3 regions of the Streptomyces sp. NPDC001502 genome follow, and region 3 is predicted to be linked to each of the others. Evidence: riboswitches for the same ligand, from Rfam matches in the RefSeq annotation. Region 3 holds a riboswitch; each other region holds the start of a gene.
What was found. A riboswitch is a leader RNA that binds a small molecule or an ion and turns the genes downstream of it on or off. The one in region 3 is predicted to bind guanidine.
Positions count from the first base shown of each region.

Region 1: another riboswitch for guanidine. It lies ahead of ACFY0D_RS11550 (Ohr family peroxiredoxin); the one in region 3 lies ahead of ACFY0D_RS39120 (multidrug efflux SMR transporter).
Region 2: another riboswitch for guanidine. It lies ahead of ACFY0D_RS32430 (MBL fold metallo-hydrolase); the one in region 3 lies ahead of ACFY0D_RS39120 (multidrug efflux SMR transporter).

Region 1 is NZ_JBIAVW010000005.1:431,788-441,696, forward strand. Features, by position in the region: gene ACFY0D_RS11525 (ankyrin repeat domain-containing protein) at 1-628, shown strand, start outside; gene ACFY0D_RS11530 (AAA family ATPase) at 625-1,830, shown strand; gene ACFY0D_RS11535 (VWA-like domain-containing protein) at 1,843-3,027, shown strand; gene ACFY0D_RS11540 (hypothetical protein) at 3,187-3,378, shown strand; gene ACFY0D_RS11545 (hypothetical protein) at 3,401-3,616, opposite strand; guanidine-III (ykkC-III) riboswitch at 3,740-3,802, shown strand; gene ACFY0D_RS11550 (Ohr family peroxiredoxin) at 3,876-4,364, shown strand; gene ACFY0D_RS11555 (hypothetical protein) at 4,351-4,800, shown strand; gene ACFY0D_RS11560 (peptidoglycan recognition family protein) at 4,834-5,625, opposite strand; partial or broken gene ACFY0D_RS11565 (MFS transporter) at 5,750-6,157, opposite strand; gene ACFY0D_RS11570 (nuclear transport factor 2 family protein) at 6,299-6,775, opposite strand; gene ACFY0D_RS11575 (SDR family oxidoreductase) at 6,772-7,506, opposite strand; gene ACFY0D_RS11580 (UvrD-helicase domain-containing protein) at 7,634-9,694, opposite strand.
Region 2 is NZ_JBIAVW010000024.1:4,066-13,974, forward strand. Features, by position in the region: gene ACFY0D_RS32405 (hypothetical protein) at 1-235, shown strand, start outside; gene ACFY0D_RS32410 (hypothetical protein) at 248-1,576, shown strand; gene ACFY0D_RS32415 (hypothetical protein) at 1,773-2,447, opposite strand; gene ACFY0D_RS32420 (protein kinase) at 2,425-4,161, opposite strand; gene ACFY0D_RS32425 (hypothetical protein) at 4,522-4,887, shown strand; gene ACFY0D_RS32430 (MBL fold metallo-hydrolase) at 4,977-5,855, opposite strand; guanidine-III (ykkC-III) riboswitch at 5,867-5,934, opposite strand; gene ACFY0D_RS32435 (hypothetical protein) at 6,085-8,085, opposite strand; gene ACFY0D_RS32440 (purine-cytosine permease family protein) at 8,173-9,609, opposite strand.
Region 3 is NZ_JBIAVW010000041.1:22,571-32,479, forward strand. Features, by position in the region: gene ACFY0D_RS39060 (PTS transporter subunit EIIC) at 1-319, opposite strand, end outside; gene ACFY0D_RS39065 (PTS transporter subunit EIIC) at 633-1,934, opposite strand; partial or broken gene ACFY0D_RS39070 (glucose PTS transporter subunit EIIB) at 2,153-2,395, shown strand; gene rph (ribonuclease PH) at 2,501-3,226, shown strand; gene ACFY0D_RS39080 (hypothetical protein) at 3,332-3,712, shown strand; gene rdgB (RdgB/HAM1 family non-canonical purine NTP pyrophosphatase) at 3,729-4,343, shown strand; tRNA gene ACFY0D_RS39090 (tRNA-Leu) at 4,398-4,470, opposite strand; gene ACFY0D_RS39095 (HNH endonuclease signature motif containing protein) at 4,518-5,039, opposite strand; gene ACFY0D_RS39100 (HNH endonuclease) at 5,036-5,680, opposite strand; gene bcp (thioredoxin-dependent thiol peroxidase) at 5,810-6,277, opposite strand; gene ACFY0D_RS39110 (DUF3618 domain-containing protein) at 6,385-6,705, shown strand; gene ACFY0D_RS39115 (GroES family chaperonin) at 6,749-7,090, shown strand; guanidine-III (ykkC-III) riboswitch at 7,156-7,225, shown strand; gene ACFY0D_RS39120 (multidrug efflux SMR transporter) at 7,257-7,577, shown strand; gene ACFY0D_RS39125 (transglycosylase domain-containing protein) at 7,595-9,909, opposite strand, start outside.

The DNA.
Region 1 (9,909 bases), on a different contig from region 3:
GGTGCGCTCACGCGGCGGCGTACTCGACGTACCGCACACCCCCGAGGAGCAGCGACGCGAGCGTGCCATGCGGGCGTTCGGCGGCGCGGTCTCGGGGTGCTTCGCCGTGCAGCAGAGCTGGACCACGGGCGAGGGGCGGCTGCCGCGCGCCCTGCGGGCCCAGCGGCACGAGCTCTTCCTGCGCATCCAGCACGGCGACACCCCGGGCGTGGTGGCACTGCTGGACGCGGGTATGGACCCCCGGATCCGGGACGCCCGCGGCCGCGGCCTGCTGCACACGCTCAACCTGCTCGACCACAAGGTGCTGCTGCCCCGGCTGCTGGCGGCCGGACTCGACCTGGAGGCACGGGACAACGGGCAGCGCACCCCGTTGCTGTCCGCGGTGCACTGGGGCGGCTCGGCGGATCTGGTCAGGGACCTGCTGGCGGCCGGCTCCCGGACCGACGTCACCGACGAGATGGAACTGTCGCTGTCCCAGGTGATCCGCCGCTACAGGCGCACCGACCTCACCTTCCTGCGGGACCGCGTCGACGAGGAGTTCCCCGGCATCGGCGCCGACTGGTACGACGAACACATGGAGTACCGCGAGGACGACGAGGACGACGAGGAAGAGGACGACGACGCGTGAGTGCGACCCAGCCCCAGCCACAGCCCGCCCGAGCCCTGGCGGCCGCCGACGCCCTGGGTGCACGGCTGGGCGCCACCCGTACCGAACCCGCCAGCAACCCCCAACTGGAGGCACTGGCACTGGCCGTGACGGCCAACCAGCCCGTCCTCCTGTGGGGTGAGCCGGGCATCGGCAAGTCCGCCGGCATGGAGCAGCTCGCCACCGCGCTCGGCGTGCGGCTGGAGACCGTCATCGCCAGCGTCCACGAGCCCTCCGACTTCGCGGGGCTGCCCATCGTCGGCGAGGACCCGGCCACCACGGGTGTCCCCATGGCCCCGCCCGACTGGGCGGTCCGCCTTGCCCGTACCGGCCACGGGCTGCTGTTCTTCGACGAGCTGTCCTCCGCCCCGCCGGCCGTGCAGGCGGCCCTGCTGCGCGTGGTCCTGGAGCGCCGGGTCGGCAGCCTCGAACTGCCGGCGGCCGTACGGATCGTCGCCGCGGCCAATCCGCCCGCCAGCGCCGCGGACGGCTGGCACCTCAGCCCGCCGCTCGCGAACCGCTTCGTCCACCTCGACTGGACGCACGACCCGCGGACCGTGGCCCGCGGCATGGCCGGCACCTGGCCCGAGGTGGCCATCCCGGCCGTCGATCCCGCCAAGGCCTCCGGTTCGGTCGCCCGGGCCCGCGGCGCCGTCTCCGGCTTCCTCACCGCCCGGCCGGGCCTGGTCCACCACATGCCGGCCGAGGCCGCCGGACGGGGCCGCGGCTGGCCCTCCCCGCGTACCTGGGAGATGGCCCTGCGGCTGCTGGCCACGGGATACGCGGCCTCGACGGGCCGGGAGGCGCTGGCAGCCGCGCTCACCGGCGCCGTGGGCGAAGCCGCCGGGATCGAACTGCTCTCGTACCTCGAACACCTCGACCTGCCCGACCCGGACCGGGTGCTGGCCGACCCGGACGCCTTCGCCCTGCCCGAGCGCGGCGACCGGCAGCTGGCCTTTCTCATCGCCGTGGTCGCGGCCGTGCAGAGCGAGCTCACCCGCCCCCGGTGGGAGGCGGGCTGGGTGGTCCTCGCGAAGGCCGTGGACGCGGGCGTGCCCGACGTCGCCGCCCGCGCCGCCGCCGACCTCGCCGCGATGCGCGACCTCGACTGGCCGGTGCCCGCCGGCATCGACGCCTTCGTGGAACTGCTCCAGCTGTCCGGCTCGCTGCCGGGCGGCAACTGAGCCCGGTCCGCCGTGCGCCCGGAGCTGGACCGAGCGAAGCTGCTGGCAGCCCGTTACAAGGCCGCCGAGACCCGTCCGTACCTCGCTTCCGCGCTGTACGCCCTGACCGTCGTCCCCTCGGCCGGGGTGCGCACCATGGGTGTGGACCGGCACTGGCGCTGCTACGTCTCGCCCGCCTTCGTCGAGGCGACCCCGGTCGTCGAACTGGCCGGGGTGTGGATCCACGAGGTGGCGCACCTGCTGCGCGACCACCACGGCCGGGCCGGGCGTCTGCCGGCCGCCGACCAGCGCGATCCGGTCCGGGTCAACATCGCCCAGGACTGCGAGATCAACGACGACCTGCTGGCCGACGGGCTGGTGCTGCCCGAGGGCCGGATGGAGCCCAGGCTCTACGGCCTGCCCACGGGCGGCCTGTTCGAGACCTACCTGCCGGCGATTCCCCCGACGCTCCACGGGCCGGACTGCGGTTCCGGTGCGCACGGCACCCCCGGACCCTGGGAGCTGGGCGAGGACGGCGGCCCCGCCCGGGTCGGCCCGGTGGAGGCCGAGGCGCTGCGCCGGCAGACCGCCGAGGCCGTACGGGCCCACCGGCGCACCCGGGGCCGGGTCCCCGAGGGCTGGGCCCGGTGGGCCGAGGAACTTCTGGAGCCCTCCGTCGACTGGCGCCAGGCTCTGTCGGGAGCGGTCCGCGAGGCCGCCGCCTGGGCGGCCGGCGCGGTGGACTACACGTACCGCCGCCCCTCGCGCCGGACACCCGCGCTCGGCGGCCGGGTGGTGCTGCCCAGTCTGCGCAGGCCGCTGCCGCGGGTGGCCGTCGTCATCGACACTTCGGGATCGATGGGCCCGGACGACCTCGCGGCCGCCCTCGCCGAAGTCACCGGCGTCCTGCGGGAGGTGGGCGTCGGCGGGAACCGGGTCGCCGTCCTCGCGTGCGACGCCGACGTGCATGCCGTGACCCGGGTGCGCAGTGCCGGCGAGGTGACCCTGGCCGGTGGCGGGGGCACGGACATGCGGGTCGGCATCGGTGCGGCCCTGGCCCTGCCCGACCGGCCGAACGTCGTGGTCGTGCTGACCGACGGGTACACGCCGTGGCCGGAGGAGACCCCGTCGTGCCGGCTGATCGCCGCACTCATCGGCAACTCCCCGCCCGCGCCCCCGCCCTGGGTGGAGACGGTACGCGTCGACCTGGCCGTGTGAACCCAAGTGACGTGCCTCCGGCGGCCTTTGCCGGCACGGCACCGGCGCGGCACCGGCGCGGCCTCCACAGCATCTCCAGTCACCCTCTGTGTTTAACGTCCCGTGATTTGGTAACAAGATGTAGTGACAGGCAGTCAATACTCGACGAAAGGCAGGACCATGAATCTCGTCAACGTGCTCATCCTCGTCGCGGTCCTCGCACTTGTCGGCCTTCTGATCGCGGCCCCCAGCGCCACCGTGCGGCGCAACCCGTTCCCGGGCCGGCGACAGCGGGCCGGCCATCGCCGCTCGGGCGCTCCCCGGTCGACCCGGGTACCCGGTCAGCGGGGCATCCGGCACCACGCGCCCTGACCCCGGGCACGGCGGCCGGCCGTCAGACGGATTCGGTGGCGAAGAGCTCCAGGTGGGCGCAGTGCGGGCAGCGGTACGCCTCGATGCGCCGCCGGGGCTTCCCCAGCCGTTTGGCACCGCCGAACATGCCGCGTTCCAGCGCCCCGGCGATCCAGCGCGCGTACCCCCGGGCCCCCTCCCCGGCGTCCTCGACGAATCCCGGCTCCAGGCCGACGCCACCGCAGTACGTACATCTCATCGCGTCCACGGGGCGAGTGTAGGAAGCGGGCCGCGGCGCCGGCGACCGGGGTCGGCGCCGCGGCCCGTGAGGAACTTCACCGCGGAGGATGTCTCCGGGCCGCGGAGCGCGTTGCTAGATTGTCCGGCGGCCGGTCCACGGCCCCGGACGAGATGCGCCGTACCCGGTTACGCACGACGACGCGAGGTGCCGCACGAGCGGCGCCGTCCGCTGTCCGCACCCGGGCAGCGTCCTCGTCGAGCAAGATGGGCCGTACGTCATGACCGTGCCACTCACCCGCAGCCTGTACCGGACGACCGCGCACGCCGCGGGGGGACGTACCGGATCCGTCCGCACGGACGACGGACGCCTGGACGTCCGCCTCGCCCCGCCGCGCAAGAAGGTGCCCGGCACCACCAACCCCGAGCAGCTGTTCGCGGCCGGTTTCGCCGCCTGCTTCACCTCCGCGCTCGCGGAGGTCGCCGCCGAGTTCGGGGCGGACGCCTCCACCGCGCGCGTGGCCTGCGAGGTCCGGCTCGGCACCACGGACACGCCCGCGGGCTACGGCCTCGCGGTGGCGCTCACCGTCAGCCTGCCCGGGTGGCGGGCGGCGGACCTCCAGCCCCTGCTGCACCGGGCGGACGCGGTCTGCCCGTACTCGCAGGCCGTACGCGGCAACGTACCGCTGACGCTCCTGGCCGTGGAGGAGCCCGCCGAGGACACCAAGGACGCCGAGGCCATCGAGCCTGCCGCCGATGACCGCGCCTGAGCCCGGGCCGGCCGGGCATGTCCCGGACGGCCCCGGCGTCCCGGTGCCCGAGCACGGTGCCTGGCTGCGGCGCGGCATCAGCCGCAACGGCGGACCCCTCGTCGAGGACCGCGAAGTGGTGTGGCTGCAGGCCGGGTCGTACTACGCCGACAGCCGTGGCTTCGCCGGTACGACGTCCTTCGACGGCTCCCAGGTGCACTTCCACCACCTCACGGGCGAGCCCGGGGAAGACGCCGGCACCTTCCGGTGGGACGGTGCGAACCTCGTCGAGCGGGGCACCAACCCGGACGGCGGCACCTTCCTGGAGATCTGGACCCCGCTGCCCGCCGCCGACGGCGCCTGCGGCTCCTGGTCCGGCCCGGACCACCACGTGGTGCGCGTCGGCCGCCACGTGGTGCATGTCGATTCCCGTGCCGGTACGTACTGGCGGCTGTAGCCCCGGGTGGTGGCCCGGGGCGGCGGCGCACCGTCAGGGCAGGAGACCGGCCGGGAGGTATTCCGCGTACTCCGAGGCCGGCCGGCCGGTGGCCTGGCGGACCAGCTCCTCGATGGGGTCGGCCGCCTCCTCCGGCGCGGGCGTGCCGAGGCGGGCGGCGACGTCCTTGCGGAGGGTCGGGAGCAGTGCGTAGAGGTGGTCGCCGGGGCAGGCGGTGGCGTTGAAGTCGCGGTGGCCGTAGATCTCCGACGCGGCCAGGCCGTACTGGTCGCAGATGTGGGCGCACAGGTCGGCCAGGGCCGCGTACTGGGCCGCGGGCGGGTCCTGCGAGGTGTACGTGCCTTCGTTCTCGATGCCGATCGACACGGTGTTCTGTCCGACGCAGTGCGCCGCCCGCACCTGGCGGGTGCCGGTGCGCAGCTCCGCGAGGCTGTTGTGGCGTCCCTCCAGCACGAAGGCCCCGCGGCTGACGGTGAAGTGCTGACCCGTGTCGATCCAGCCCTGCGCGTCCATGTGGTACGTCTGGATCGCGCGGGCGAGGGCGAAGGCGCGCTGCTTCGAGTAGTCCGTCACGTTCGCCGTCGCCGTGTGGTGGACGATGATCCGCTCCGGGCGGTTGTCCAGGACGACGACGGCTTCGGACGCCGCCCGCGCACCCCAGGCGGCGCAGCCGATGATGTCCGGGGCGGCGGCGGACGCCCGCCCCGCCGTGGCGAGCGGCAGTGCCGTGGCGGCGGCGAGGGCGAAGGCTCCCGTGAGGACCGACCGGCGGGTGTACGGGGCGGTGGCGCGCGTGGACGGCTGGTGCGGTGCGGAGAAGGTCATGCGGCGCCATTGAAGGGGACTCCACCTCCACCGGTCGCGCAGACACACCGCGCAACCCCCCGGACGTACCACCGCCGGTGACCCTGCCGGGAGCCCTCGTCGGCGCCGGATCCCGGTCGGGGCCGCCGACCCCACCCGACTCGGTGAGGTCGGCGAAGATCAGCGGTCCGCTGATGCCTCCCGCCGCGGTGCCGAGGGCGTGGAAGAAGGCGATGGAGCACACCCGAGAGCAGGTACGTGGAGGAGATCATGATCCGGCGCCCGAGCGTGTCGAACAGCTTCCCGAGCAGCAGGGGGCCGAGGAAGTTGCCCGCGGCGATCACGGCGAAGCAGTAGCCGGTCCGGCCCCGAAGCCGATGCTCTTGCGCTGGTGGATGGTGATCTCACCGGCAGGCGGCGGGAGCCGCTCGCCCTTCTCCTCCTCGATCCGCTGCTCCACGGACGACACCAGTTCCTCGGCGTCGTCCGCCCTGCCGTGGATGAACTGCCAGCGAGGGCTCTGCGGAACGTGTCGGCGTACGAGCAGGGCGACACACCTGCCGCTGCCCGTTCACGACCTGGACCGTCGGCCGTCAGGAGACGAGACGGCCCAGGGGGTGTTTCGCCCATCAGGCCGGGCTCGCGGTGCCTGGCACGCACGCTCGCTGATCCGGCCTGACCGACAAGACACCCCCTAGCCGAGGCCCGGCGCCTCCTCCCCATCGGTCCACCAGACACCCAGTCTCTGGCGGACCAGGTGCCAGCCGCCCTCGGGGCTCCGGCGGAAGTCCCAGTCGTACGGACCGCCCATGGAGTAGGGCGAAGAGCTCTGCCCGCTCCCCGTCACGGCGACGAACCACATGTACCCCACGCCCGTCGCCCGGTCCTCCTCCACCTGGAAGTCCATGTTCAGAATGTGGTGCTGCATGCTCGGGAAGTGCGCCTCCGCCTCCTCCACCTTCGCCCGGACCGCCTCCCTCCCACGGATCTCTCCCCACGGCCCGAACTCCAGCACCGCGTCCTCGGCCCAGCACTCGATCCAGGTCCGCCAGTCCTTGCGGTCCAGCGCCCGCCAGCCGCGGATCATGAGCCGCCGCAACGCTTCCTTGTCCTCCAGGACCCGCAGTCGGCGCAGCAGGTCCTCGTACGCACCTTCGGCCCCCGCGGTCACTGCGCACTCGCAGCGGGGCGTACGACGATCTCGTTGACGTCGACCTCCGTCGGCTGGGCGACGGCGTAGGCAATGGCGTCGGCGATGGCGGACGCCGGCAGCGCCACGGCGCGATAGGCCTTCATGGCCTCGCGCGCGGCAGGATCGGAAATCCCTTCGGCCAGCTCCGACTCGGTCACCCCCGGGGAGACCAGAGTGACCCGGACGGAGCCGTCCGACTCCTGGCGCAGCCCTTCGGATATGGCACGGACGGCATACTTGGTGGCGCAGTAGACAGCCGCGGTGGGCGACACCTCGTACGCGCCGACGGAGGCGACGTTCACGAAGTGCCCGCCGCCCTGGGCGCGCATCACCGGCAGGGCGGCGGCGATCCCGTGCAGCACGCCCCGCACGTTCACGTCGATCATCCGGTCCCACTCGTCGACCTTCAGCGCGTCCAGCGGCGAGAGCGGCATCACCCCGGCGTTGTTGACCATGACGTCCATTCGGCCGTAGCGCTCCCGGGCGGCGGCCACGAAGGCCCGTACATCGCCGGCGTCGGTGACGTCCAGCCGCTGGAAGGCGGCGGTACCACCTGCCTCGTTGATCTCATGGCTGAGCGCATCGAGCCGATCGCTGCGGCGCGCGCCCAGAAGCAGCCGGTGGCCATCTGCAGCGAGCCGCCGCGCCGTCGCCTCCCCGATCCCGCTGCTGGCTCCGGTGATGGCCACGACCTTGGCTTCGTTCCTCATACCTGCCCTACTCCTCGCTCGAAGCGGATGGCTCCGCCCGACCGAGTCTGGACAAGCCGTGGCCGACCGGCCAGGACGCATCGCACCCTGGCAGCACGCCTCCCCATCCTCTAGGGGGTGTCTTCCCCTATGCGGTGACGCTGCCGAGCCACAGCAGGTCACGAGCCCGGGTCATCGCCACGAAGAGCTGGCTGCGCAGCAGTTCCTCGCGCTCCCGGGCCGTCTCCGAGGTCTCCGTACCGCCCGCGGTACCGCCCGCCGTGCCGGCCGGCGTCCCCTTCGCGAACACCGCATCGTGCCGGGGCAGGAAGACGTTCTTGAACTCCAGGCCCTTGGCCCTGCGATAGGTTCCCAGCTTCACCGCGTCGACCGCGCGGCCGTCGTAGTGCTCCAACTGGCACACCGGGATGCCCGCCTGGGTGAGCAACCGCTGGTAGTGGCCGATGGCGCGCATGGAGGGGCACAGCAGGGCGGTGTCGGCACGCCCACCGTCGGGCAGGGAACGCAGGGCGTCCAGGAGTTCCCTGTCGTGGGCGTCGACCGTGGGCCTCGTGACGCGTACGACGTCCCCGTCGTGGTAGGTGAGGTCGACGTCGCGGCGCCCCGGGGTGCGCAGGCCGTCGATGTCCTCGAAGGCGTCGTCGGCCACGACGGTGAGGGCCGCGTCCAGGATCTGCTTGCTGTTGCGGTAGTTGGTGCGCAGCACCTGTCCGCGGTCGCCGCGGATGTCGATGCCCGCGTCGGTGAGACGGAAGCCGCCCGGGTACACGGTCTGCTGGCCGTCGCCGACGAGCAGCAGACCGTTCGGCACATCACCGACGAGCGCGTGCAGGAGGCGCACGCCGACGAGCGTGAGGTCCTGGACCTCGTCCACGATGACGGCCGCGTACGGGGGCCGCTCGCGCCGGCGTGCCGCTTCGGCCAGGGCCAGGGAGAGGACGTCGTTGAAGTCGTGGACGCCGCGCTCGCCGCGCAGCGATTCGTACGCCTCGTACAGCTCCCAGACCGACTGCCGGTGCGTACGGTGGAGGCGCGCCTTGCGCCGCCGCCTGGGGAGGGTCACGTACTCCTCGAAGCGGGTGAGGCCCCGCCCCTTGATGACGTAGTCGATCTCTTCGCGCCAGTACGTGGGGGCCGGGTCGAGGCCGGCCAGGCGGCCCTCGCGGCCGACGTTCTTCCAGGCGAGACTGAAGGCGGTCTCGGCCTTGTCCCCGTGCAGCCGCACCGGTATGCCCCGCTCCTGCAGGAACTCCTGGGCCCAGGAGTGGAGGCTGCGGAAGTCCACCCGGTCGGCGACGGCCGGGGCCATGGTCCTGAGGAAGGTGCTCTGCACCCGGGGCAGGTTGTTGGCGAAGGTGACGTACAGGATGCGGCCGGTCGTCCGCCGGGCCAGATGGGCCGCACGGTGCAGGGCGACGACCGTCTTGCCGGTACCGGCCGGTCCGCTGATGCGGGCCGGGCCCGCCCAGTTGCGGCGCACCAGTGCTACCTGATCGGGGTGGAGGAAGGTCATCCACTGCTCGATCGGCGCCTGCATCGCTCCCTTCAAGGCCGCGTCGCGCAGCCCTTCCAGGTCGAACAGCCCGTCAGGGGAGCTCGGTCGGTGCTGCTCGGGCGCCTGCGGCATCTGCTGGTCGACCGCCGACCCCGCGTAGCCCGGGAACACCCGCTCCAGATGATCGGCGATCGCCCGGACCGACTCCGCGCGCAGCCTGTGCCGCTGCGACAGCAGCACGGGGCCGATCTCGTGTTCGCCCAGGAGCCGTATCCGGCCGCGGCTCGTGTCGACACGCTGCCCGGCGAACACCACGAGCGGCTGGACCGCCACCGGCGACATGCCGAGGGACGCCACCGCGCTCTCGGCGGCCTTCGTGGCGGCGAGCAGCCCGGCCGCGTGTGCGTCGTCCGGCTCGCCGCCGGCGGTGACGTCGATGACGAAGACACCGCCGGGCCCCACCAGCAGCATGTCCGCCTCGGCCGTCGCCGTTCCGGACCATTGCCGGTCGACGAGCAACCGCCAGCCGCGCGCCGTCAGTACCAACAGCTGGGCGAGGACCCGCTGTTCGCCCTCGCCGACCGCACCCCACCGCAGGGCCTGCCGGCGGGCGGCCTGCCACTGCTCCCGGAGTAACCGCTCCTGCCGCCGCGCGTCCTGCGCCCGCTGCGATGCCGCCCCGCCTGCCCCCATACCAGCCCCCCTCGTACGCGGAGTGACGATCATAGGGCGGAACGCAACGGTGCCGGCAGGGCGCGTACCGGGCCGACGGGGACCATGCCGTTCCGCTTACTCCGCCGTGGCGCCGGACCACAACCTCGCCCTCACGGGATCCGGTGAGGGCCGGGCCTGGATCACTTGCGGGACAGCCCTTGGGTGGAGGGCTACACTCGAAGGGAGGTGGGGGC
Region 2 (9,909 bases), on a different contig from region 3:
GGGATCGGTCTACATCGTCGTCTCCAATCCGACCATGGACGAGGTGATCTGGTACTCCATCGAGATACGGGTGCCCTGCGGCCAGGCGGACGGTGATCTGACGGCACACCCGAAGACGATCACCGCGCGGGTCGAGCGGAACACCGCGACGAAGAAGGGGGAGGAGCCGGTCGTCGCCTGGGACGACAACACGGGTGTCCTCACCGTGACCGCCCAGCAGAACACGCTGTTCTAGGAGGCCGGCTCCATGGTCCTGGCCCTGGACGGCTTCCCCGTCTCCAGCGCATCGGGACTGGTGCTGCTGCGCGTGACGGAGAGGGCGGCGAACGGAGCCTGGGTGAAGAAGACCCCCGTGACCCTGAGCCTGCTGAAGCAGTTGCCCAAGGTCCCGCGCAACTTCCGCGCGCAGCAGTCCCTGGTGGCCGGAGGCCAGGACATCGTCCTGCGGTGGGACGGGCCCGACACCCTCACCTACCGGATCCAGGGTCCGGACGGATCCTCGGAGACCGTCGCGCCGACGCTGGGCACGACCGGCTGGCAGTGGTCGCCGGCGGCGGGTCAGGAGCCCAAGCGGGACGCCACGTACACCCTGATCGCCACCTCCCCGGGCGGGCAGCAGCCCGGGTACTTCCTCACCACCACCGTCCACCTGCGCAGCCCCGAGTTCGAGAGCGTCACCGCGACGACCGGTGTCCACAGCCCGTGGGTCGAGGGCACGACGGACCGGGGCCGGATCGTCTTCACCACGCAGGGGGCCCGGATCCGCGACGCCGCCGACGACCTCGGCACCCTCTCCGCCGCCAAGGCCGACGTCGAGACCGTGACCGCGGCGTTGGTCCGGGGGCGCGAGAGTGACGCCGGGTGGATCGGTTTCCCGTCCGACGGAATCAGGGTCGGCCGCGGCGGTGGAAGCGACTTGGGGACCGTCACGGCCGACAAGATCAGCGTGAACGGCATCAACACCCAGTGGGTGGGGGACCGGGACTCGGGCAAGGGATGGGTCGAGTTCCCGCAGTCGGGGGTGAACGTCCGCAAGGGCGGCAAGCAGGACTGGGGAACCGTCGCCGCTGATCTGGCGGACCTGAACGGCATCAACACCAAGTGGGTGCAGGGCCGTACGGCCGCCGACGGATGGATCGAGTTCCCGGCTTCCGGGATGAACGTGTTCCAGGGCGGCGCCGGGAGCCGCCAGTGGGGGACCGTCGCGGCCGACAAGGCCGACCTGAACGACGTGGTCACCCACCGGGCCCAGGTCAAGGAACGCCTCACCCTCCAGGGCGGGCTGAGCGTCGACAACGTGCTGGAGACGCAGGACGGCCCGCCGCGGCTGATCGTCCACGGCCGCCTGGACGCCGAGGGCGAGGTGAAGGCGGACCGCACGGTCACGGTCACCGGAGACCTCACCACCCTCGGCATGCTGCGCGTTCAAGGGGAGTCGCGCCTGCAGGGGAAGGTGAACGCCGGCGCCCACCTGTCGGTCCGTAACGCAGGCGCCTGGATCATGCACACGAACGACGGGAAGGTGGCGATCAACGGCGACCTGCGCGTCCACGGGGCATTCCGCTCCGATTCATGATCGACGAGCGGATCAAGAGCGACTACCGGGCGTGGAAGGAGTCGGCGGGCGGTGCGCTCGACCCGGAAGAGGTGGCCGCGGCCATCGCGTACGCCTGCGGCCGGCCCCGCCACGTCAGGAGCGATTCATTCAGGGTGCGGACGAGGACTCGGCGAGGTCGCGCCGTCGCGAGGAGCTCAGGGCTCAGGCAACGTCGCTAGTGGCAGGTGTAGGTGAAGGTGGTTCCGGCGCGGGCACGGTTCGGCGACAGCACCTCAAGCACAGCGGTGGCCTGCATGGAGCCGGGGCCGTGGAAGGTCCAGCGGAGCGTGACCTCGGTCAGCCGTGCCTTCGGGGCGATGCGCTGCCGCACCGGGCTGGTGACCGTGCCGTCACTGCGGTGCCAGCGGTAGCTCACCGTTCCGTCTTCCCCGTTGCTGCGGATCGTCGCCAGCACCGCCACGGTGCTGTCGCAGCCCGCAGTCGAGGAGCTGGGACGTACGGTGACTCCCGTCACCGACAGCGGATCGCCGGTCTGCTGCCGGACGAGGAGCAGCGCAGCCACGAGCACGGCCCCCGCCACGAGAAACCGACGCCGGAGGACGCCGCGCCTACGTCGGGCACCGGCGGTGTACGGCGCGCCCGAAGGCTCGGGGACGGTGCCGTGCCACACCGCCGTGAGGTTTCCCAGGCTGCCGGGCGCGGGCACGGTGGGCGCGGGCGCGGTGGAGTGCACGTCGCCCTCGGACGACGGCATGCCCCAGACAGCATGGTCCAGGAGGGTGGCGCTGGTCGCCTCGTCCGTCGGGTGCGAGCGGGGGAGGAACGAGGTCAGCTCTTCGTCGTACGGTCCGGGTTCCATGGCCGGCTCAGAGGATCGGGTTGCAGTCATCGGCGTAGAGCACCTTGTACGTGCCGCTGCCCGTTGCCGGCGCCGGGTCGCTCGACACCTGAACACCCCAGTACGGGAACGGATCGCCGGATCCGAACGTGTGGGCGTACGTCTTGCTGAACGAGGTCTGCCCGGCGGGGATGGTGATTCTGTCCGTCGCCACGATCGGGCCCAATCCCCGGGTGTTGCCGTGGAACCAGGTGAGGATCAGCGTTCCGGCGGAGACGCCGTCGGATTTCACGGATGCGACGGCCTGGGTGCCGAACTTTCCGGAGCAGCCGTATTGGGAAAGGGACACGGCCAGCACCCGCACGGTGGGGGACGTGGCGGGCGGTGCGACGGGGGGTGTCCGAGGGGCCGCGTTGGTCGTGGAGGGCGTCGGCTGAGCTGCCTGTTCCGTGGAACCGGGTGCTGCACCAAGAGAGGACGACGACCCCCCGGCCACCGTGGAATTCTCCATGCCACTCCCGGCCCCGCTGCCGGCAGCAGTCCCCGACTGTCCAGGAGTGGGGGCGATGGTGGAGCCGGGCCCCGTGGTGCGGGTGCCGGCCGAGGGGCCGGGCATGCCGGGTGAGACGGTCGAGCCGGCGGCGTGGGGGGCGTCGGGAGCGCCTGTGGCGCCTGTGGCGCTGTCCTCCGTGTCGTCCTGTTCGGCGATCGCAGACAGCGCGAGGATCCCGGTGAGCAGAAGGGCGGCAGACGCGGCGACGGCCGTCGACTTGCGTCGGCCGACAACGCCGCCTCGGGATCGGGGCCGACCGGACGCCCGCGCCGAGGCATGTGCCTCTGCCGTTCCTGTGGTTGTCGTGGCGAGCGTGGTGTCCGCCAAGGCCGTCGTCGCGGTCACGACGTCGTTGGGAGAGCTCACCAGCATCGGCATGAGTGTGAGGAGCGCGGCCATTCTGCGGTGCCCACGCACTTCCCAGTCCTCGCCGTACGCGCTGGACGCCAGCGCATCCAGCTCACGGACGAACGCGGCAGCACTCGGCGGCCGTTCCACGGCCCGCTTGGCCAGGCCACGGCGAATCAACGGCCGCAACGCCTCAGGAACTCTGTCGTCGGGTATGGGCGCCTCGATGTGCTGCACCGCCAGTTCGAGAGCCGTGGTGCCCGGGTACGGCTTGGAGCCGACCAGGCACTCGAAGAAAACGGCCGTCGCGGCGTAGACATCGGTGACGGGGGCGACGGGGCCCCCGGTCCACTGCTCGGGAGCCATGTAGGGCGGGGTGCCGGCGACGCCGGAGGCATCCCCGCCGGCCACTGCGATCCCGAAGTCCACCAGCTTGGAGCAGCCGTCAAGGTCCACCAGAACGTTCTCCGGCTTGTAGTCCCGGTGCACCAGTCCCGCCTCGTGAGCTGCGGCGAGGCCGAGCAACGATCCCTTGAGCACGGTGAGGGCCGCCTCAGGACCCGTGGGGCCCTCCTGGCGCAGCAGCGTCCTGAGGGAGACGCCGTCCACCAACTCCATGACGATCGCGGCGCCTTCTGGGTGCTCGACGTAGTCGTCGATCCGTACCACGTACGGCGACCGCAGGCCCATCAGCAGACGGGCCTCGGCGCGGAAGGCGGTGCGCGCGCCGTGGGTCAGATACTTGATCGCCACCGGGGTACCGGAAGCCTCGTCCAGAGCTTCGACGACCCTCCCGCAGGCACCGGCGCCCAATTCCCTGCCATGGGTGTAGCCGGGAACCTTCCACTGTGGATGTGCGCTCATGTCCCCGTGGTCCATTACTGCCCTCGCATGCATTGTTGCCGTGCGCGCCGGGGAGTATGCCTCCCGCCGCACCGGCAGCCGGCCGGCCGACTGCTGCGGTCAGTCAACCGGTCACCTGCGTCGAGGCGCATGAGCAACTGCTACTCACCCAACTCGCGACATCGGCCCGCGTCCACGAGATGCGACAAGCTCGCCGTCCGCTACGAGGCCGCCGTCACGATCGCCGTCATCAACGCATGGCCATGACCTCGCTCGCCAAGCCGGGCCGGCGGGAAACCCGGTATCGATGCAGGTGGCCAGGCATTTGGCCTGTGGCGCATGCATCAGCCCCGAAGACGCGACAGGCGCCCGGCTCGTCGTGTGTCGCCGGAGCCGGCCCGGCGCCAGGCGTTCCGGCTCACGACAGAGGGCGCTGATGTGGTCCTGGTCGGCTACTTCTCTGCGAAGCAGAAGGACTTCGACACGCTCATGTCGTCGGCCGCCACAGAACCGGCAGCGCGTGGCGCGCGGGTCGCCGTGCAGATCGTGCAGCGACGAGGCGTTTCGGACGGCGGGGTCCGGAAGATGACTCTGCCCTACTCCTCGCGGACCCTGCTGAGTTACGGGAAGGTCCGCGAGGTGGCTCAGGCCTGCGACCAGGCCAACGCTGACGCAGTGGTCTTCGTCGCCACCTTGGCCGAGCGCCGGCGGCGCACGCTGACAGCCGTGCTCGGCCCCCCGCCGTGAGTCTTTCCGACGTCCTGGCTGCCGGCTGACCGCTCACTCGAAGTGGCCTTTTGCGCAGGACCTGGTACTGCCGTGGCTTTGCGCGTGGCTCACTCGTCCGGGCAGATGACGAAGAGAGGGAAGGCGAGCCGGCGGGGCTGGTTGCCGATCTCGTCGAGTGCGGCGCGGATCTCGTGAAGGTGGCCGGTGGTCATCTGCAGTGGGGGTTCGTGGGGCTGGTAGGTGGTGCGGACCGGGTAGTCCACGCCCGGTTCGGTGGTCATCTCGATGTGACAGCCCATGACGTGGGTGACCGGTCTGCGTTCGCAGAACTCGATCAGCCGGTCGATGGTCCGGGCGAAGGCGTTCCGGTCCTGGATGTAGAGGCGGCCCGGATAGACCGTGTCGCCGGTGAGCAGGAACCCGGTCCACGGGTCGTAGAACGTGACGGCTGCCTCGTGGTGCCCGGGGGTGGCCAGGCAGTCGAGCCTGCGGCCTCCCAGATCGACGCTCGCCGTGGCGGTGGGGTTCTCGTCGAATCCGAAATACTTCCAGGCCGAGGGGAGTTCTGCCGAGACCACTGTGGTGTCGGGACGGTCGGCGAACTGGCCGTCGCCCGCGATGTGGTCGCCGTGGGCGTGTGTGTGCAGCACCAGCAGGTGGTACTCCTGGCGGGGGTGGCGGGCGAGCCAGCCGTCGACGAGCTGGTCCACCACCAGACGCAAGGGGAAGAACTCACTTGACGCTGTGGCGCCGGTATCGATCAGCACTGCCCGGTCGTTGCCGAACAGCAGGAACAGGAACGGCGCTTCGTAGTTGATCGCCATGTTCTGCCGCAGGATGACGGTGTGCTCGTCGTACTCGTAGACCTGGATGTCCGGGTCGGTGTTGTGCTTGGACGAGGGCGAGCCGTGGATCCAGCGGACGTCCAACTCGCGAGGCCGAGAAGCCGGGCCGTCGAAATCGATGAAGGATGTACCTGCAGCCATGACGCCTCCTGAGTGCGTCGTCTTGGCGGGCCGGGTACGGCGCACATCTCGTCCGGGGTGGGCACCTACGGGCCTCCGCCGCGACGCTACCACGAGAATGATCTACGGCTCTGCTGCCCGGCATCTGTGGCTGAGTGCTCGCGCTTCCTACCGACCGGATGTCCGGAAGGCAACACCGGTCCCCTCCCGCAGCAGGTGACTGCCACCGGGTGACCGGGTCTCCACGTGGTCAGAAGGGCACGACGGATTGCGTGAGCGCAGCCAGAGCGGCCTGCGGCCGGATACTCTTGCCGGCCAGGCCGGGAAATCCGCCCCATGCGAGGCATCCCCGCAGGTGTCCGACGAACGGGGCGGTCCCACCGCGCCCGCGGTGAAGCTCCACGTCCGCGAAGGGTCCGGGGAGGCGGACGGTGTCGACCGGCTCCGGCTGCGCGTCGCGGGGGTTCGCCTTGAACGACGGGCCAGGACCGATCGTCAGGTCCAGCGGCGCATTCATGCCAAGACCATCCCTCTCCTCGCGGGCCCACCTCTCCGCCTCGGCGACAGCCTCTTCGAGGGGAAGGACGACGAGGGGATCGAAGTGCGAGAGGTACATGAACGGGTACTTCTCCGGGACGTGGACGATCTCGTGCCTCTTCGGCTCCGGGCCGTGCCTGTTCGGGTCGTGGCGGAACTTTTCCGCACTGCCGGACAGGTCCACTGAGCCGACGACGAGATAGAAGGCGCGCAGCGAAAGCGGCAGGCGTCCGCCCGTGAGCCTCTCCACCCTCTTCACGGACCGGAGTGCGTCGCGCGGGGGCGGGACGAGGGCGCGCGCCTTCTTGTGGAAGGGGTACGCCTCGGCGCGCAGCCTTTCAACGACAGCCTCCAAGCCGCACCGCACCCACTCCATCGTCTCCATTGCGACGGCCTCGGCCTGCGCGGCGAGCGCCTTCGGTGGTCTCCGGTCAAGCGCGGCCAGTTCCTCCCACACGCGCTCGTGCTCGCCGGCGCGATAGCGCTCGATGAGATCGCCAGCAGGTGGCTTCACCGTGCTCCTGGCCGCTGCCTTGCGCTTGCGCTTCCTCACACGAGCCGCGGCCTCGTCCACGATCCCGGGGTCGAGCCGGCCGAGGAGTGCTCGCGCCGTCGCGCCGAGCTCGCGGTCTTGCGCGGCCATCAGGGATCGTTCGATCCAGCGAGGCTCGGCAGTCGCCTGCGCGGGCGCGAGCTTTTCGAGTACGGTCCTGGCGGACTCGCTCCGGTTGTCGCCGGAACGGAGCGCCTGCTCCTCGAACAGAGGCGCCAGGACGTCAAAGGCACGCGAGGGGTCGGCGCGCAGCAGCGCATCGATCGCGATCGTCTGGCGATCGTGACGGTCGTACTCGTCGATCGGGACGCCCGCCAGCGACAGAGGCGAGGCTGCGGCTTCGAGGGCCTCCGGCGTCCCGATCTCAAGCAGGCTCTGCCCGGCGGTGGCAAGGAATCGCCGTTGCCGAGTGAACAGCTCGCGCAACGCGGGAACAGCAGGTGCGTAGCGGGCCTCGGCCAGGCGATGCGCGAGCCAGTGCGTGAGGCCTCCATCGTGGCCGTCCACCGCGGAGAACCAGCGCGTCTTCAGGAGCGCGTCGAGCAGCCCCGCGCCATCCTGAAGTGCCGGATGCTCGCTGAAGAGGCCCGCGCCCTCGGCTTGGTCGAAGCGGAGCTCGCCGGCGCTCACGCAGGCGATGAGGGCAGCGACCGGTATGTCCGCGATCTTGCTCTTCGGGATCTCGCCGGGAGCGAGTGACCGGCGACGGAGCATGTCGAGGAGGATCTCAGGCGACGCCGAGCGGAGGTCTCGCTTGATGATCTTCTCGGCGCGCCCCCGCATCACGAGCTCGAACGGAACGCGGTTGTGTCCGAAGGTGAAACCGCCGAGATCGATCCGCATCACTTCCAGCGCAAAGGACATGGCTGCGGCGGGCGCGACCACGGCGAGGACCTCGACGGCCGCGCTCAAGGCATCGGGACTGCCGTCCGTGAGCGCCGCCGTGAATGCCTCGCCCGTCGGGTAGCGCCGGACCAGAGGGCAGACGCCGCCCGTCCAGAGGCGACCGGCGAAGGTCTCGCCGACTCCGACACCCGTGCACGCCGCGGCCGCATGCAGTTCGGCAGGGTCGTGCGCGCTGAGCGCCTGGACGATACGGGAGTTGACGTCATCGATCAGGGCGGTCGGATCGACGTGCGCTGTTCCGGGATCCGCGGGCATGACCTGATTCCCTCCTTGCCGAGCCTCACCCGGCCGTGTCCTGGTGATCCACCCGGTCCGGCGGCCGCCTGCCGGGCCGCGGACGGCTCACATACTCCGTACGGACTTGGGCGGTCGGGCCTCCGCCAGGGGAGACGCGGCATTCCGCTTTCCGGCCAGCGCGGCGTAGAGGATGCCGCTCACCAGCAGCCCCACGAGGAACGAGACGTCGGCGCCGTCCATGGCTTCCGCGACCGGTCCGCGGAAGAAGGTGGTCGAGATGAACGGGATCATCGCGACCAGACCGATGACGTACGAGGCCAGGCCGCGCCAGGACCAGCGTCCGTAGATGCCCTGGTCGTCGAAGATGTCACGGATCACGTACCGACCCTTGCGGATGGCGTAGTAGTCGACGAGGTTGACCGCGGTCCACGGGACCAGGAAGTAGAGCATCAGCAGGACGAAACTGCTGAAGCCGGCCAGGTAGTCGTCGGGCAGGGACAGGGCCACCGCGAGCACCACCGCGCCGACGGATACGACAACGGCGGCCCGCAGGCGGCTCGTCGGCTGCTCCCGCCGGAAGGCGTCCACCGCGCTCACCGCTGTGAGCATCGCACCGTAGGTGTTGACGCCCATGACGCTGATCAGGGCCAGAGCCGATACCAGCACGACGAGTGAGCCGAAGCCCGCAACGATGCCGTTCCCGGTCCGGAGCAAGCCGGTGACGGCGTCGTCGGCGGGCAGACGGCTGCCGATGAAGGCGCCCAGGGACATCAGCCACACCGCGGAGCCGGCCGCACCCGCGTAGGTCCACCAGATGACGGAGCGGGAGTTGGCGTCCGCGGGCAGGTATCGGGAGTAGTCGGACACGTAGACGGCGTAGCTGATCTGGTAGCCGGCCGCAGCGGCGAAGACGGTCAGGAACGACGTCCACGGGCTGCCGGTCGCGGGCGCGGAGATCGGCGCGTCCCACCACTGAACGACGGTTCCGACGGTGAGTATCCCGAACACGAGGATGAGGAGCCCGGTCAGGACGCGTTGTACGAAATGGATCAGATCATGGCCCACCACGGCCAGCACGACCGACACCACGGCGAGGACGGGGTACCAGAGCCAGGGGCCGCCGCCGACGATCCGTCCCAGTCCTTGGGCCGCGAGCACGGTGTTGAAGACGTTGAAGCCCAAGTAGACGAAGATGACGGCCGTGAAGGGTACGACGGCCCCCCGGACCCCGAACTGGGCCCTGGACTGGATCATCTGGGGCAGGCCCATACGGGGGCCCTGGTTGGCGTGGACCGCCATGAAGAACGTGCCGAAGCAGGCGCCAAGGACCACGGCCGTCACCGACCAGCCCACGCTGAGGCCGATCGAGGGGCCGATGAAGCCGATCACGAGAGTGGTCAGGACGAAGTTGCCGGAGAACCAGAACGGGCCCTGGTGCCAGAGCCTGCCGTGACGTTCGTCCGGGGAGATGTAGTCGATGGAACGCGTTTCGGGGGCGGTCGGCAGGGTGCGACCGCTGCGCGGGGCTTGCTGGTCGTGCACGGGGGTCCTTTGCGCTCAGAGCCGGGAAGAGCGGCCACACCGCGACGGGGGCGGCTGCCGTGGAGGACTCAACCGTGCGCGGGAGCCCTGGCACATGAGCAAGCACTACTCATCCAGGCGCGATCGGGCCGGCCGAAGTCCTTCGCCGGTCGATCCGATGCTTGGGAAACGTTCGCGAACGTTTCAGGAGATCGCATCCTGGACGTCGGGTTCGTTGATTTCGACGCCATTCTGATGAACAACGACGAACAACGCCACGGGCCTGCATCGGTGGAGGGAAAGGTGAGCCGCATTTGAAAT
Region 3 (9,909 bases):
CGAGGAAGCCGACGAGGGCCGCGAGGGCGGTGGAGCCGTCGGCCTTCTTGGCGAAGCCGATCGCGACACCGATGCAGAACAGCAGCGGCAGGTTGCTGAAGACGGCGTCACCGGCGGTGGCGAACACCGTGGCGACCTTGCCCCAGCCGAGACCGTCCGCGCCGAAGACGTCGGGCTGACCCAGACGCAGCAGGATGCCCGCGGCGGGCAGGACGGCGATGGGCAGCTGGAGGCTGCGGCCGACCTTCTGCAGGCCCTGGATCAGGCCGGATCCCCGCTTCTTGGCGGGCGGCGCAGCGGCGTCAGTAGCCGTACTCATAACTTCCTCCGGGGGGAGCAAGGCGCCGCCAAGGGGGTGGAACCAAGAGGGACGGCGACGTCTCAGAAAGGGGGACACGCCGCCGGGGGAAGCGGTCGTGGTCTACACCAATTCATGGTGTAGACCAGTTGTAACACGGTGAGGGTTAGATAAGGAACCTTCGATTTCCTGTGGCCTGGATCACATCCCCCAGGGGATGCCGAAGGGCCCCCGGATCGTGATCCGGAGGCCCTTGACGGACCGTTCGGTAACCCTGCGGGGACCGGGCCTGCCGGGCCGACGGGGCCGACCGGGCTGGCAGGGCCGACCGGGCTCAGGCCTTGGTGGTCTCCGACTCCATCGCCGCGATCTCCTCGTCCGACTCCCGGCCGGGCGTCGCCAGGTCGAACTTCGTGATCGCGAAACGGAACACCACGTAATAGACGAGCCCGAAGCACAGGCCGATCGGAACGATCAGCCAGGGCTTCGTCGCCAGGTGCCAGTTGATGACGTAGTCGATCAGGCCCGCCGAGAAGCTGAAGCCGTCCTTGACTCCCAGCCCCCACGTCACCGCCATGGACACACCCGTCAGCACCGCGTGCACCGCGTACAGCGCGGGTGCGACGAAGAGGAAGGAGTACTCCAGCGGCTCGGTGATCCCGGTGACGAACGAGGTCAGGGCCACCGACAGCATCAGGCCGCCGACCTCCTTGCGCCGCTGCGGCTTCGCGCAGTGCGTGATCGCCAGCGCCGCCGCCGGCAGCGCGAACATCATGATCGGGAAGAAGCCGGTCAGGAACAGGCCCGCGGTCGGGTCGCCGTGCAGGAACATGTTGATGTCACCGTGGTACGTCTGTCCGTCCGCCGCCGTGTACGACCCGAACTGGAACCAGATCGGCACGTTCAGGAACTGGTGCAGGCCGATCACCAGCAGCGCGCGGTTCGCGACGCCGAAGATGCCGCCACCCCAGGCGCCGAGCCCGCGCAGCCAGTCGGAGAAGCTCTCCAGTGCGTCCCCGACCGGCGGCCAGACCCACAGGCAGAGCGCGGCGAAGGCGATCGCGACGAAGGACATGACGATCGGGACCAGCCGTCGGCCGTTGAAGAAGCCGAGCCAGTCCACCAGCTTCACCCGGTGGTACCGCTGCCAGAAATAGGCCGCCAGCAGCCCCATGATGATGCCGCCGAAGACCCCGGGATTCTGGTACGTGTACGCCACGAAGGTGTCGTTCGGTTTCAGGCAGCCGCCCCCGATGTCCTTGGTCCCCTCCGGGCAGGCCTTCTGGAACGCGTGCAGCACCCCCCGGTAGACAAGGAAGCCCGCCGTGGCCGCGAGGGCGGTCGAACCGTCCGCCTTCTTCGCCATGCCGATGGCGACGCCGATGCAGAACAGGAGCGGGAGGCCGAGATCGGGGTCGAGCAGCGCCCCGCCCGCTCCCGCCATCACCTTGGCGACGTCCGTCCACTGCAGGCCGTCCTTGCCGAACACGTCCGGCTGCCCGAGCCGCAACAGGATGCCTGCCGCGGGCAGTACGGCGATCGGGAGCTGCAGGCTGCGCCCCATCTTCTGCAGCCCCTGGAACAGGTTGTTCCGCCAATTGGGCTGTGGCGCTGCTTTGGAGATGCTCACGCTCATCGGCGTCCTCCCTGACCGGCCCGTTTTGGCTGCCGCAACACTTACGGCACACTGGTGTAGACCAGTTGTGGGCGGGTTGCTGCTGATCGTCATCATTCGGCAGAGGCCCGTCATGTGCCTGCGTAGATGGGCCAACCGTGCGTTACCGTGACAAAGCGGACCGTGCAGGTGGGTAGCCATGTACCGGCCGCCGAGACCCGTTCTTCGAAACACTCAGGGAGAAACACATGGCCACCAAGGCTGAGAAGATCGTCGCCGGGCTCGGCGGCATCGAGAACATCGAAGAGGTCGAGGGCTGCATCACCCGCCTGCGCACCGAGGTCATCAACCCCGACCTGGTCGACGAAGTCGCACTCAAGGCCGCCGGCGCCCACGGCGTCGTCAAGATGGGCACCGCGATCCAGGTCGTCATCGGCACCGACGCCGACCCGATCGCCGCCGACATCGAAGACATGATGTGATCCGGACTCCCTAGCCGGATCCCAGCGGACCCCGTCCCGGAAGCCCCGGACGGGGTCTTCGCACAGCGGCACAGGCCCGGGCGGGCAGGGACTAGGCTCGGAGCCATGTCTCGCATCGACGGCCGTACGCCCGAACAGCTCCGCCCGGTCACCATCGAACGCGGATGGAGCAAGCACGCCGAGGGCTCCGTCCTCGTCTCCTTCGGAGACACCAAGGTCTTCTGCACCGCCTCCTTCACCGAAGGCGTTCCGCGCTGGCGCAAGGGCAGCGGCGAAGGCTGGGTCACCTCCGAATACTCGATGCTGCCCCGCTCCACCAACACCCGCGGCGACCGCGAATCCGTCCGCGGCAAGATCGGCGGCCGCACCCACGAGATCTCCCGCCTGATCGGCCGCTCCCTGCGCGCCGTCATCGACTACAAGGCCCTCGGCGAGAACACCATCGTCCTGGACTGCGACGTCCTCCAGGCCGACGGCGGCACCCGCACCGCCGCCATCACCGGCGCCTACGTCGCCCTCGCAGACGCCGTCGCCTGGGGCCAGAAGAAGAAGTTCATCAAGGCCGGCCGCAAGCCGCTCACCGGCACCGTCGCCGCCGTCAGCGTCGGCATCGTCGACGGCGTCCCGCTCCTCGACCTCTGCTACGAGGAGGACGTGCGCGCCGAGACCGACATGAACGTGGTCTGCACCGGCGACGGCCGCTTCGTCGAGGTCCAGGGCACCGCCGAGGGCGAGCCCTTCGACCGCAAGGAACTCAACGCCCTCCTCGACCTCGCCGCCGGCGGCTGCGCGGACCTCGAAGCCATCCAGCTGGGCGCGCTCGAACTGTAAACGGCAACCGCCGGGCCCGGCCCGGCGTCCAGGAAGATACGGGCGCACGGTCTCGAAGCCGTGCGCCCGTCCTCGTAGCGTCCAAGCCCTCAGGGGGAGAACCGCATGAAGCTCCGCATAGCGGCCGTAGCCGTGGCCGCCGTACTCACCGTCCCGGCCCTGTCCGCCTGCGACGCGATCTCCACGGCGATGGACTGCGCGAACACGGCCGTGGCCATCACGGACGGCGCGAACGACCTCCAGCAGGCCGTCTCCCAGGCGGGCAACAGCCCCCAGGACGCCCAGAACGCGCTCAACCAGATCGAGTCGAACCTGAAGAAGATCGGCGACCAGACGGACAACGCCGACCTGGGCAAGGCCATCGACTCGATGAACACCGCAGTCAAGAACGTCCGCACCTCGATCGAGAGCGGCAACAGCGTCCCGGACATCCAGCCGGTGGCGGACGCGGCCAGCGAGATCTCCAAGGTCTGCACCCCGGGCTGACCCGGATAATGGGCGCATGACCTCGACGCCCAGCCGCCTCATCCTGGCCACCCGCAACGCGGGCAAAGTCTCCGAACTCCGCGCGATCCTGTCCGACGCCGGCCTGCCGCACGAGCTGGTCGGCGCGGACGCGTACCCCGAGATCCCGGACGTCAAGGAAACCGGCGTCACCTTCGCCGAGAACGCCCTCCTCAAGGCCCACGCCCTGGCCCGCGCCACCGGCCTCCCGGCGGTCGCCGACGACTCCGGCCTCTGCGTGGACGTCCTGCACGGCGCCCCCGGCATCTTCTCGGCCCGCTGGGCCGGCACCCACGGCGACGACAAGGCCAACCTGGACCTGCTGCTGGCCCAGCTCGGCGACATCGCCGACGAGAACCGCGGGGCCCACTTCGCGTGCGCGGCGGCCCTGGCCCTCCCGGACGGCACCGAACGCGTCGTCGAGGGCCGCCTCCTCGGCACCCTCCGCCACACCCCGTCCGGCACCGGCGGCTTCGGCTACGACCCGATCCTCCAGCCGCAGGGCGACACCCGCACGTGCGCGGAACTGACCCCGGCGGAAAAGAACGCCATCTCCCACCGCGGCCAGGCCTTCCGCGCCCTGGTCCCCTTCGTCCGCGCCCTCCTGGGCTGACGCAACAAGGCCTGGCCTCCCGAGACTCGGGAGGCCAGGCCTTGTCGTACTGAGTACGCCCGGTCGGATTCGAACCGACATACATGGCCACCTAAAGGCCACCGCTCAGCCGTTGGCGTACGGGCGCGCGCCAGAGACACTCTACTGCGCGTCACGCCCTGCACGGGAGCGGATTCAGTGGCCGCGCAGGCCTCCCCGGCACCAGGTGTTGGTGATCGCATGACAGTTGGGGCACAGCAGGCGCAGATTCTCCTGGCGGTCGTCGCTCCAGTCGCCGTTCACGTGGTCGATCTCCAACGTCATGGGTAGCCCGCCCCACTCGGGCGGCGTTCCGCACATGCCGCAGAGCTCCGGAACCCCGACCTCGCGAAGCGCCCGCCGCAGCAGGTGCGTGCGTGTTCGCCGCTTGCCGTCATGCTTGATCAGGATGTCCGACGCGGGCTTCATCGGCATGGTCCCCGGCTTGCCACGTTGGTGTGCTTGCCCGAGGAAGTGGGAAGTGGAGAGGCCCTCCTCGGCGATCCGCTGCTTCAGCGCCTTGCGATGGGTCCCGGGCCGGGCGTGGCCCAGGCGCCGGAAGACCTCCGCCAGCGAGTGGGACGACGCGACCGCCTCACGTAGCGCTTCTCGGTCCGGCGTGTCGCGGCGCCCGTGGTCCCGACGTTCGCGCGTGCGGCTTCCTTCTTCGCTGCTCATCGACGGCGCCCCTTCGCGCGGCCGCGGTAGGTATCGGTGGTCGAGTGGCAGTTGGGGCAGAGCAGCCGCAGGTTCTCGGGAAGGTTGTTCCGCCAGTCGCCGTCCACGTGATCCACCTCCAGCGGTAGCGGGTGGCCTCGCCAGGTCGGCGGTGTGCCGCACATCCGGCACACCTCGGGCACGCCCAGTGCGGCGAGTGCCTGCTTCAGGTGCGCGCTCTGTGCACGCCGGGCGTCCGGTCCGTGCTGCTTGACCAGAAGACTCTCCGGGCTGCGTCGGGTCTTGGGACGTCCGGCAGGAGAAGGCAGCTGGAAATGGGAGGTGTCTATGCCGAACGCCTTGACCCGCCTGCTGATATGGGTGTGGTGGCCACCCACGACCTCCAGGCCGAGATGCCGCAGTACCTGGCACATGTTCGTCGAGTCGGCGACCGCCGCCGTCAGGATCTCCCTCGTCCACTTGACGGCTTCCGCTCGCTCGAAATGGGACGTGTCCACGCCCAGCTTCCGCATGCGGTCGTGCAGATAACGCCGCGAGCCGCTCTTCGGGTCGACCCCCAGCTTCCCCAGTGCCTCCGACAGCGTGCGCGACGTACGCGCCGCCTCCGCGAGGCGTTCCTTCGTGTACGGGCTGATCGGCACCCCGGCCCCTCCGTTCCGGCCACGCGTTCGTGGCCTCGCACGGATCAACGAACCGATATGCGGGTAGTTACGTCCGATAAACGGAACGGCCCGCACCGGATGGTGCGGGCCGTTCCGGTGGGGCGGGGGTCAGAGGCCCAGGTCTTTGATGATCTTGGCTACGTGGCCGGTGGCCTTGACGTTGTAGAAGGCGTGCTCGACCTTGCCCTCCTCGTCCACGACCACCGTGGAGCGGATGACCCCGGTGACCGTCTTGCCGTACAGCTTCTTCTCGCCGTACGCGCCGTACGCCGTCAGCGTCTCCTTCTCCGGGTCGCTGACCAGGGTGACCTTCAGGTCCTCCTTCTCGCGGAACTTCGCCAGCTTCTCCGGCTTGTCCGGGGACACGCCGATGACGTCGTAGCCGTGTCCCGTCAGGAAGGACAGGTTGTCCGTGAAGTCGCAGGCCTGCTTCGTGCAGCCCGGGGTCAGCGCGGACGGGTAGAAATAGACGATCACCTTGCGGCCCTTGTGGCCGGCGAGCGAGACCTCGTTGCCGTCCGCATCGGGCAGGGTGAAGGCGGGGGCGGTGTCGCCCGGCTGGAGTCGCTCGCTCATCGTGACACTCTCCTCGGGAGGGGATCGGTATGCCATGAGACTAAGCTGACAGACTGTTCATGGCGGACTACGCCCCACACGACCACGACGACGACGGAGGCAGCGCGGTGCCGGAAGCCAGGACCCCCGCACAGATCGAGGCGGACATCGTCCGCCGCCGTGAGCAGCTCGCCGAGACGCTCGACGAGATCGGCGTGCGCATGCACCCGAAGACGATCATCGGGGACGCGAAGGCACGGGTCGCCTCGACCGTCGACCAGACCGCCGGGCGGGCCTTCGCCACGGTGAACCGGATCGTGACGGATCTGCGGGACGGTCTGCGCCACGACGACGGGGCTCCGCGCGTCGACCGGATCGTGCCCGTCGCGCTGGTCGCGGTGAGCCTGGTCGGGCTGCTCGTGGTGTCGGCGCGCCGCAAGCGCGGATGACCCTGAGCGGTACGGGACGGGCGCGGGCAGGTAGGTTCGGGGCGTGAGCGAGAACACCACCCACGACAAGCTGCCCATTCGCATGCTGCACGACCGCGTGCTCGTGAAGTCCGATCTGCCGGAGGGCGAGCGGCGCTCGGGCGGCGGCATCCTGATTCCCGCGACGGCCGCGGTGGGCAAGCGGCTGGCCTGGGCCGTGGTGGTCGCGGTCGGGCAGAACGTCCGGACGGTCGAGCCCGGTGACCGGGTGCTGTACGACCCCGAGGACCGTGCCGAGGTCGAGGTGCGGGGTGCGACGTACGTGCTGATGCGCGAGCGGGACCTGCACGCCGTGGCCGCGGAGCGGCTGGAGGGGTCGGAGGACTCCACCGGGCTGTACCTGTAGGTCCGGGTGCAGGTCCGGGTGCAGGACTGAGAAGGGGCTGGTGGCGCAGGTCACCGGCCCTTTTCGCTGCCCTTTGCTACGGTGGAGGAGAACCCGACGAGACGCGCCGTACCGGGTACGACAAGACGACGCACCCCGTATCGCTCGATGTCTCGGAGGTGCCGTCATGGCATGGGTTCTTCTTCTCGTCGCCGGTCTGCTCGAAGTCGGCTGGTCGATCGGCATGAAGTTCACCGACGGTTTCACCCGGCTGTGGCCCAGTGTGTTCACGGGTGCCGGGATCGTCGCGAGCATGGTGCTGCTGTCGTACGCGGCGAAGACCCTGCCCATCGGTACGGCCTACGGGGTGTGGGTGGGCATCGGCGCCGCCGGCGCGGCCGTGCTCGGTATGGCGGTGCTGGGTGAGCCCGTCACCGCCGCGCGGATCTTCTTCATCTGTCTGCTGCTGGTCGCCGTGGTGGGGCTGAAGGCGACCTCCGGTCACTGACCGGAGGTCTGCCCCGGCTACTCCAGGAACGCCGACGGCGGGCGCAGGCCTTCCGCCGGGCCTCCGTCGCTGCCCTGTGCGCTGCCCTGGGTGCTGCCTTGTGTGCTGCCTTGTGTGCCCTGGGTGGTGCCGCCCTGGTCGCTGCCCTGGGTGGTGCCGCCGTTGTCCTGGCCGCCGTTGTCCTGGCCTCCGTTCACCGGGCCGCCGTTGTCCTGGCCGCCCTGGTTCTGGCCTCCGTTGTTCTGCCCGCCTTGGTTGCGGCCGCCCGTCGAGTTCGACGGGGAGGGCCGGGTGGAGCGTTCGGGGGTGCTGGGCGAGGGTTCGCCGGGGGTTTCCTGCGGCGGGTTGGATTCCGGGCTGGGCGGCGGCGGGGGCTGGGCCGCGCCGGGCTGGAGTTCCAGGTCGAAGTCGACGGGGTCGGTGCCTTCCAGGGCGGTCTTGGTGTAGGCGGCCCAGATCCGGGCGGGGTAGCCGCCGCCGCCGATGCGGGCCTCGCCGAGGGCGCCGTAGAGGGATTCCAGGGTTCCGGTGTCCGGGTCCTGGCCCATCATCGAGATCACGGTGACCAGGTCCGGGGTGTAGGCCGCGAACCAGGCCGAGCGGTCGAGTTCGCCGGTGCCGGTCTTGCCCGCGGCGGGGTGGCCGGCGGCGAGGGCGGCCGTACCGGTGCCGTTGTCCACGACGCTGACCAGCATGGACGTGGTGGTGTCGGCGGCTTCGCGGCTGATGGCCTGGGTGGGGGTGCGCTGGGGGAGGCCGATGGTGTCGCCGCCCTTGGTGATCTTCTCCAGGAAGGTGTAGGGGGTGCGGCGGCCGTGGTCGGCGAGGGTGGCGTAGGCCTGGGTCATGTCCAGGACGCTGGCCTGCAGGGTGCCGAGGGCCATGGCCGGGCCGGGTACGAAGTTGGGGGTGTTCTCGGGGATGCCGAGGTCGATGGCGGTCTTCTTGACCTTGCCGGTGCCGACGTCGACTGCCATCTGCGCGTAGACGGCGTTGACGGAGAGGTCGGTGGCGGTGTTGACGGTGATGTTCCCGTAGGAGACCTGGCCCTCGTTCTCGGGGGCGAAGCGGATGCGGCCGCCGACGACCGGGCGTTTGTTGTCGCCGTTGTAGATCGTGTTCGGGGTGATCCGGCGGCCGTCCTGGGTGCGGGAGTCGTTCTCGACGGCGGCGGCGAAGACGAAGGGCTTGAAGGTGGAGGCGACCTGGTAGTCGTGGCGGGTCGCGTTGTTCACGTACTGCTTGGTGTAGTCGATGCCGCCGTACATGGCGAGGACCTTGCCGGTGGCCGGGTCGATGGAGACGCCGCCGGCCCGGACCAGCCGGTCGGCCTTGCGCTTGTCGGGTTGGAGCTTGTCGACCATCTGGTCGTTGACGGCGTCGACGAGGGCGTTCTGGCGGCGTTTGTCGATGGTGGTGGTGATGCGGTAGCCGCCTTCGGCGAGGGTTTTGTCGTCGAGGATGTTGTTGTCGACGATGTAGTCCTTGATCGCTTCGACGAGGTAGCCGCGCTGGCCGGACAGGCCGGCGGCGGCGCGGACCTTGCCCGGTTCGGGGAACTGTGTCGTCGCGCGTTCGGCGGCGGGCAGCCATTCCTTCTTGACCATGCCGTCGAGTACGTAGTTCCAGCGGGCGAGGGCGCGGGGGCGGCTCTGGGGGTGGGCGACGACGTCGAAGGCGCTGGGGGAGTTGAGGAGGGTGGCGAGGTAGGCGCCTTCGGCGGTGGTGAGTTTGCCTACGTCCTTGCCGTAGTAGGCCTGGGCGGCGGCCTGGATGCCGTAGGCGTTGCGGCCGAAGTAGCTGGTGTTCAGGTAGCCCTCAAGGATGTAGTTCTTCGACTTCTCGCGACCGAGTTTGATCGCGATGAAGAACTCTTTGACCTTTCGTTTGATCGTCTGTTCCTGGCCCAAGTAGTAGTTCTTGACGTACTGCTGGGTGATGGTCGAACCGGACTGGGTGCCCTTGCCGGTCGCGGTGTTCCAGGCGGCGCGGAGCATCGCCTTGGGGTCGACCGCCCGTTCGGAGTAGAAGTCCCGGTCCTCGGCGGCCAGTACGGCCTCCTGGACGCTCCGGGGGATCTGCGACAGCGGCACGTTGACGCGGTTGACCTCGCCGTCGCGGGCGATCTGGGAGCCGTCGGAGTAGAGGTAGACGTTGGACTGCGCGGTGGCGGCGGCGTTGGCCGGCGGGATGTCGACCAGCAGGTAGCCGGCCACGAGGGCGCCGCCGATCAGCAGGGCGATGAGCAGGATGCCGCCCAGGACCACGCGCCAGCTGGGAAGGAAGCGGCGCCAGCCGGTTCTCCTGCGCCGCGCCTTCTTCCCCGCTCCGC